DNA from 2 places in the Bacillus sp. N5-665 genome. Region 2 is predicted to be linked to the other one. Evidence: riboswitches for the same ligand, from Rfam matches in the RefSeq annotation. Region 2 holds a riboswitch; the other holds the start of a gene.
What was found. Region 2 has a riboswitch for cyclic di-AMP ahead of kimA (potassium transporter KimA). Riboswitches for the same ligand answer to the same signal wherever they lie in the genome.
Positions count from the first base shown of each region.

Region 1: it holds a riboswitch for cyclic di-AMP, as region 2 does, so the genes downstream of both, MNO09_RS27130 (SipW-dependent-type signal peptide-containing protein) here and kimA (potassium transporter KimA) in region 2, are expected to answer to the same signal.

Region 1 is NZ_CP093325.1:4,767,601-4,771,971, reverse strand. Features, by position in the region: cyclic di-AMP (ydaO/yuaA leader) riboswitch at 75-222, shown strand; gene MNO09_RS27140 (hypothetical protein) at 316-702, shown strand; gene MNO09_RS27135 (hypothetical protein) at 718-948, shown strand; cyclic di-AMP (ydaO/yuaA leader) riboswitch at 1,208-1,353, shown strand; gene MNO09_RS27130 (SipW-dependent-type signal peptide-containing protein) at 1,448-1,552, shown strand; gene kdpF (K(+)-transporting ATPase subunit F) at 1,549-1,629, shown strand; gene kdpA (potassium-transporting ATPase subunit KdpA) at 1,649-3,316, shown strand; gene kdpB (potassium-transporting ATPase subunit KdpB) at 3,330-4,371, shown strand, end outside.
Region 2 is NZ_CP093325.1:3,735,560-3,739,930, reverse strand. Features, by position in the region: gene MNO09_RS21725 (hypothetical protein) at 1-864, opposite strand, end outside; gene panE (2-dehydropantoate 2-reductase) at 1,039-1,983, shown strand; gene MNO09_RS21715 (hypothetical protein) at 2,039-2,167, opposite strand; cyclic di-AMP (ydaO/yuaA leader) riboswitch at 2,306-2,452, shown strand; gene kimA (potassium transporter KimA) at 2,596-4,371, shown strand, end outside.

The DNA of each region.
Region 1 (4,371 bases), 1.0 Mb from region 2:
GTCAGTTTTATAACTGGCTTTTTTTCTGTTTACTTTTTTCAAATACAGGAGTAATATATCAGCCAGAATACATTTTTTGTAATACGCTGAGTCCAAATATAAGGAGCGGAGGAACCAATTTGTGCAGTGTCACTAGGGGTGAATCTTTCAATTTTGAAAGTAGGGCTACTCTCAAAGCCCGAATCCGACAGCTAACTTCGTAAGCGTCTTGAGAGAGGACGGTGCCATGATGGATACATCACTTCATCAATCTGATTAGTATAAGGGAATATCAATCTATGTTTGAGTTCTTTTATGCTAAGGAGGATGAGGTACATGGAATTAACACTTATTTGTATTGGAGAAGAAAGCAAGGTAAATAGTTTAAGAGATTTAGTAGCATTTCAACATGAGTTAATTATTTTTACAGCAAATGAAGAGATAGCTGCTGAAGTTAGGAATTGTGGGTTTGATTGGACTTATAGCTGTAGTAAGGCACAAGATTTTACTAGTATTTGTGAGTGTATTAAGAAGGTGATTTTACTAGGGGATGAGCTTCCAATCATTAGTTTCTTCACAGAACACATTCGCTTTTCTTTTCAAGCACCTATTACTGTTGTTACAAGGAATAAACGATATCCAGCGAGGCTCTATGAAAAAATTGGAGCTACATTTGTCGTGTTTACGAATTGTAATAATATTTCTTTTTTATTTTTTGAATAGGGCGGGGGAAAAAAGATGAAGGTGTTGTTACTAGGAGATATAGCGAATCGTTGGGCGGTATCAGTAGAGCGAGTTCAAGAATTGGTGGTGCTTGATCCTATTTTTCCAAGGGCCTATATCATATTGCCATCGAAAGACGCTTTATATTTAAAAACAGATGTTATCGAATATGAGCAGCTACATGCAGAATTGTCACAAGTTTATATTCGCGGGAGAAATTTGCGCGCATTTTTGCGTGGAGAATAAATAGTGAAAAAAAAGAGCGAATGCTAAGTGCAACAAGCTATGCACTTCATGTCATGCGCTCTTTTTATTTCGTATTTAAAAGATTATTTTTGTGAAAAAGAAAGAAAAGACGAGAAAACAGATGAAATAATATTAATAACACTCAATGTAAGCGTTTAAATAGATGGATATTTTCTTATTTTCAGTAATTTAGCTCTTTACAAGTTAAATATAGAGGAGTATATTTACTCTCATAAATCATTCATAAAATTTCCAAAAAAACCTAAAATCGCTGAGTTCCAGAAATGGAGCGGGGGAACCAATTTTGTGCATCGTCACTTGGGGTGAATCTTTCAGTTTTGAAAGTAGGGCTACTCTTTAGGCCCGAATCCGACAGCTAACCTCGTAAGCGTTTAGAGAGGAGGTTTACTTTGTGTTGTTCATTTCGAACACTAAGTAGAGCTTAGTGTTCTTTTTTTGATAAATTAATGGTAAATTTTTACAGAAAAGAGGAATGGCTATGTTAGATGTTGTAATGATCGGGATTTTTGTTGTGTTAGTCGCATCGATGGTAAGTCTTGCAAGTTGGTCAGATAAAGTTGTGAAAGAAGGGAAGCAATCATGACGGTTGCCTTATCGGTTATTGTTGCAGCAATTACGGTGTACTTAGTGTATGCATTATTAAATCCAGAAAAGTTTTAATTAGGGGGAATCATTCATTATGATTTGGGTCGCAGTTGTTATTACCATGCTGTTGTTTATTCTTGTGGCAAAGCCAATGGGGATTTATTTAGAGAAAGCCTTTCAAGGTAGTAAAAAGTTAGATAAAGTATTCGGGCCTTTTGAAAAACTTATTTTTAAAATTACGGGTGTAAAAGAATACAATCAAACGTGGAAACAGTACGCATTGTCATTAGTTTTATTAAATGGATTTATGATTGTTGTCGTATATTTCATTTTCAGACTACAAGGAGTATTGCCATTAAATCCAGCACACATTGAAGGGATGGAGCCTACGCTTGCTTTTAATACAGCAATTAGTTTTATGGCTGATACAAACTTACAGCATTATAGCGGTGAAAATGGTTTATCGTATTTATCACAATTAATCGGAATTACATTTTTAATGTTTGCAGCACCAGCAACGACGTTAGCACTTGTAATGGCGTTTATAAGAGGGCTTGCTGGGAAGGAACTCGGTAACTTTTTCGTTGATTTTACGAGAGCACTAACGAGAGTATTTCTTCCTATCGCATTTATTGCGGCACTAGTCTTTGTCGCACTTGGCGTACCACAAACGTTAGACAGTGCAGTTACAGCACAAACAATCGATGGGGCAAAGCAAAGTATATTACGTGGGCCTGTTGCATCATTCGTGTCCATTAAGGAACTCGGAAATAACGGCGGTGGATTTTTCGGAGCAAACTCTACGCACCCTTTTGAAAATCCAGGGCAAATGAGTAATATTTTACAAATGATGCTTATGATGTTATTGCCAACAGCACTTCCATTTACGTACGGACGAATGGTAGGAAATAAAAAACAAGGTCGTATCCTTTTCGTATCACTATTCATGGTGTTTTTACTAGGATTTATAACGATTACTACATCTGAATTACATGGGAATCCAGCGTTAAATGGAATGGGCATCGAACATGTACAAGGGAGTACAGAAGGAAAAGAAGTACGATTTGGAACAGTATTTTCTTCCCTATACGCAACAGTGACGACAGCTGCTGAAACAGGAGCCGTTAATACGATGCATGATACGTTAACACCAATTGGCGGGTTAGTACCACTCGTAAATATGATGTTAAATACAGTGTATGGCGGAGTTGGGGCAGGTTTTGTGAACATTATTATGTATGCGATTATCGCAGTCTTTATATCTGGATTGATGGTTGGACGGACACCAGAGTTTTTAGGTAAGAAAATTGAAGGTAAGGAAATGAAATTAATTGCGGTAACGATACTATTTCATCCACTGCTTATTTTAGGGTTTTCAGCATTAGCTCTTTCAACAAGTTTAGGAACGGATGCCATTTCTCATTCTGGTTTCCACGGTTTAACGCAAGTGGTATATGAATATACATCGTCAGCTGCGAATAACGGATCTGGATTTGAAGGGTTAGCGGATAATACACCGTTTTGGAATATTACAACTGGCTTAGTTATGTTTTTAGGGCGCTATTTCAGTTTAATTACGATGCTAGCTGTTGCAGCTTCATTGAAAGAAAAGACGGTAGTACCAGAAACAGTCGGAACGTTCCGTACGGATAATAGTTTATTTGGCGGCATTTTCATCGGAACAATTGTAATTGTCGGTGCATTAACATTCTTCCCGATGTTAGTACTCGGCCCAATTGCAGAATTTCTTACATTGAAGTAATGGAGGGTAAATGATGAGACCGGTAGTAGTAAAAGAAAAGAGAGTAAATGATTCACAAATACATGCTGTAGAAGATGAAGTTAGACAAGCGAAAACGATGGATCGTGATATCGTGAAACATGCGATGAAACAATCCTTTGCGAAATTGAATCCGAAAGTCATGATAAAGAATCCGATTATGTTTGTTGTAGAAATTGGATTTATCATTACGTTCATTTTATCGTTTCTTCCAAGTCGTTCTAGTAGTGTACCAGGATGGTTTAATATAACAGTTTCTCTCATTCTATTATTTACAGTTTTATTTGCTAACTTTGCAGAAGCGTTAGCGGAAGGACGGGGGAAAGCGCAAGCCGATTCTTTAAAACAGTCGAAGAAAGATGTGTTTGCAAATGTTGTAAAAGAAACTGGAAACATTGTTCAAGTTTCAGCAACTGATCTGAGAAAAGATGACGTTGTTATTGTAAAACAAGGAGAAATGATTCCGAGTGATGGAGAAGTCATAAAAGGATTAGCGTCTGTTGATGAATCTGCGATTACAGGGGAATCGGCTCCTGTAATAAAAGAAGCGGGCGGTGATTTTTGTTCCGTGACAGGTGGAACGATGGTCGTAAGTGATGAGATTACAATTGTCATTACGAGTAATCCTGGTGAATCATTTATTGATAAAATGATTTCGTTAGTAGAAGGAGCTGCTCGTCAAAAAACGCCGAATGAGATTGCCTTAAATACAGTATTAACGAGTTTAACGCTTATTTTCTTAATCGTTGTTGTGACGTTGCCGATTTTTACAAACTATTTAGGGTTTCAAATTGATACAGCTGTACTTGTAGCGTTGTTAGTTTGTTTAATTCCAACGACAATTGGTGGTTTATTATCAGCAATTGGTATTGCCGGGATGGACCGGGTGACAAAGTTCAATGTGTTAGCGATGTCGGGTAAAGCAGTAGAAGCTGCGGGTGATATTAATACAATCATTTTAGATAAAACAGGTACGATTACTTTCGGGAACCGAATGGCACATACATTGCTTCCTGTAGGAAATGAGACGATTGAGC
Region 2 (4,371 bases):
GTTTGTTATACATGTGAAAATATGTTCTTCCATAATAAAGTAGCGATTAGGAGCCCATCTTTGATAAGAATGTTTTGTTAAATAATCTTGAATATAAGGAACATTATTTGCGCTAATATAGGGCTTGCCATTGTCTGTTAATCCGGAAAGACTGGAAGCTCGGTATACATCGATTACATGAAGGTCTGACTTTTTGTTTATGGATAATAAAGTTTGTACATACATTCGTTGATCTTCAAAGAAGGGGAATGTTTGAAAGTAAGAACTCCGCAATCTCTTTTTCTCAAAGAAGTCTGTTAAGCCATGAAATAAATCGCCGAATATGAGCTTCTCTACTTGTGAATATTGTTTTCCGTTACATTCAATACAGATAGTTTCAGTTGTATCATTTTTAGTTTCAAGGACACGGAAGTGGGCGGCAAATTCGATTGCTTCTGACAATGTCATGTTTGGAGCGGTTTCTACTTCTGTCCGAATTGTTAAGAAGCCAAGCTCATAAGGACAAAGTGTTACGTCAATAGAATGAATTTTGAATGGAACGGAAATCAAATTTGTTGTTAAATGTCCAGTTAAGTTAAGGTCTTTAGAATAGCGCTGCAATCCTTTTTGGTGCTCTGATTGAGGAAATAGAATTTTATTTGTAAATGAAAGATAGTATGCTTCCATATTTTGATGTGAAACTTGAAACTTTCCGTAGTATGTATTTTCATTTTCAAGATGATCGAGTCGAAAAGGGCGAAAATCATTTTTCTCTAAGAAAGGGAACATATTTTGTTCATATCCAGTTTTAAAAGAAAACGGGAATATAAATTGAAATATAGCTGTTGCTACATCTTTTTCCTCGATTGTCTGTATTGCCTCCATTTACATTGTTTCCTTTCATATATGCTATAAAAACAACATGCCCAAATTTATTTGAAAATAACCACTGTTTTATACTTGATTAAGAATGAAAATTCAGCTTATTTAGTAGAGGACATGTATAATGTTATGTATACTACATGTTATAAAATTGTATTTTGAAAAGGGGGATGTTGTATGCGTATTTTAGTATTAGGAGCTGGTGGCGTCGGAGGATTTTTTGGTGGCCGATTAGTCGAAAAAGGGGAAGATGTTACGTTTCTTGTTCGTAGTAAAAGAAAACAGCAATTAGAGGAAAAGGGACTTGTTATTCGTAGTGTGAATGGGGATTTTTCCTTCCAACCGAAATTAATAACGAAAGAAGATCGAACTTCTCCATTTGATGTCATTTTATTTTCAACAAAAGCGTATCACTTAAACGAGGCGATTCAAGATTTGAAGCCGTTTGTAGGTGAAAATACTGTCATCATTCCATTGTTAAATGGTATTGCTCATGTATCACTATTACAAAAAGAATTTGGTGAAGAGAAAGTGATTGGCGGTCTATGTTTTATCGAGACGACGTTAAACGATCAAGGAGAAATTGTACAAACTAGCGCTGCCAACAGACTTCTGTTTGGAGAAATGAAGTTTCAAGATTCAGAGAGAATACAGCATATTGCTAAAGCATTTGCAGGTACGAAATCTAGTTTTGTTTTAAGTGAAAATATTACGCAAGATATGTGGCATAAATATTTATTTATTACTGTAATGTCAGGTGTGACAACATTAATGCGTGCACCAATAGGACCGATTCGTGAAAGCGAAGGTGGACGTGATTTTATTCAAAACTTATTTGAAGAATGTGTGCAAATCATGAGATATATAGGGGCACCAATTAAGGAAGATATTGCCCAGGAACATATGAAAACAATTGATAAAATTTCGTATGATATGAAGTCATCGATGCAGCGTGATATGGAAAAAGGTTCGTCCATTGAAGGGAAGCACATACAAGGATACTTACTAGATGTAGCAGAACAGTTTTCTATGGAAGCACCATTATTGGGTGCAGTATATCAAAATTTAAAAGTGTATGAAGAAATGATCTTTAACAAATCAGCAATAGAATTGGATGTATGAAAAAATAAAAAAGAAAGCAATATATAAGTGTATTGCTTTCTTTTTTTATGACAACTTATTTATTTCTTTTCGTTCTATCTGTCAAATTTATTTCCTGTTCACGTTTACCGTATAATTGATTAATTTCATTTGCTAATGCATCTAAATAGGAATCAGAAAAAATAGGCTTCTTTTCTTTAGACATATGGGTCTCCTTTATCGTTTTTTAGTATTCATTATGTATATTTACCAGCGGATTATGCGCAATCATTTTATTTTTTTCTTTTTCAAAATTTTTGTTTACATTTTGAAAATAAAGGAGTATTATAATCCACAGTTTCAATTTTCTAAATCGCTGAAACCGCATGGTGCGGGGGACCCGTTCTTATGGATTAGTACTTAATCCAATGGGGTGAATCCTTGAAAAAGGTAGGGCTACTCATAGGCCCGAATCCGACAGCTAACCTCGTAAGCGTTATATTGAGAAGGAAGGTGGAGCTTGTGCGACAAAAAATATAATGTCTACAAGTCTATTTCGTTATGGCTTGTAGACATTTTTGTTTTCTGAAGAAATTGTTTATCCGCTGTAACTAGCAGAATCGTTCGTACAAAATTATTGGAGAGTGGACAGCATTGGTTTCATCTATTAAAAGGTTTTTAATTGGAAGACCGTTAAAATCAACTGAGTTAGGAGAGCAAAAGCTTAATAAAACGAAGGCGTTAGCCATTTTATCTTCTGACGCATTGTCATCGGTTGCATACGGACCAGAGCAAATTTTAATTGCTTTAGCAGGTCTTGGAGCGATTGCTTATTGGTATTCAATTCCAATCGCTGTTGGGGTATTAGTGTTATTGACAGCCCTTATTTTATCTTATCGTCAAATTATTTTTGCTTATCCTCATGGCGGAGGCGCGTATGTTGTATCAAAAGAAAATTTAGGGATGAATCCAGGGTTAATAGCTGGAGGATCTTTATTAGTCGATTATATTTTAACTGTGGCAGTAAGTGTGTCCGCAGGTACAGATGCGCTCACATCAGCTTTTCCAAGTTTACATGCACATAATGTAATCATTGCGATTATATTTGTTATATTGATTACTATTTTAAATTTAAGAGGGGTAACGGAATCAGCTTCCGTTTTAGCATATCCGGTTTATTTATTCGTTCTAGCACTATTTATATTGATTGGGGTAGGGATATACAATATTTTAACTGGTCACGTTTCACCGACTTTACACACGCCGATTGGAACGCCGGTTGCGGGAATTAGTTTGTTCTTACTGCTACGAGCATTTGCATCGGGTAGTTCGGCTTTAACAGGTGTTGAGGCAATCTCTAACGCAATTCCAAACTTTAAGGATCCTGCACCTAACAATGCAGCGAAAACATTGCTTGCAATGGGTGCATTACTTGCCGTTTTATTTTCAGGAATTGTCTTTTTAGCTTATTATTACGGAATTAATCCAAGTAAGGAAGTAACAGTTGTTTCACAAATTGCTGAACAAACTTTTGGACGTAATTTCATGTACTATTTCATACAAGGTACAACTGCTTTAATATTAATTCTTGCTGCTAATACAGGTTATTCTGCATTTCCACTATTAGCAGTTAACCTTGCAAAAGACAAATTTATACCGAGAATGTTTACGATTAGAGGAGACCGCCTAGGTTACTCAAACGGTATTATTATACTTGGGATAGCTTCGATTATTTTAATTGTAGCTTTCCAAGGGCAAACAGAACATTTAATCCCGTTATATGCAGTAGGTGTATTTATTCCATTTACACTTTCTCAAACGGGTATGGTATTAAAATGGCTTCGTGAAAAACCTGAAGGATGGGCTTTGAGATTAACGGTTAATTTAATTGGTGCAGTTATTAGTTTTATCGTAATGAGCATGTTCTTTTTAACTAAATTTGCACAAGTTTGGTCAATCCTTATTTTCTTACCTGCCATCATCTTCTTGTTCCATAGAATTAAGAAGCATTACGATGCAGTGGGCGATCAATTAAGTTTAAAAACTTGTGAACCACTTGTTCCAATTGAGGGAAATGTAATTGTCGTTCCTGTAGCGGGCATGACTCATGTGGTGGAAAATTCATTGAACTATGCGAAGGCTCTTTCTGCAGATCAAGTTATCGCTGTATATGTTGCTTTTGACAGAGAAGAGGAAAAGAAATTTGAAGAGAAATGGAAGAAGTGGCAACCTGAAGTAAGACTTGTTACCTTACATTCTCACTATAGAAGTATTATTCAACCGCTAACAAAGTTTATTGATACAGTGCAATATAAAGCGAGTGAATCAAATTACCGAGTTACTGTCGTTATACCACAGTTCATTCCGAAAAAAGGTTGGCATAACATTCTTCATAATCAGTCTAGTTTACTCATTCGTGCGTATTTACTC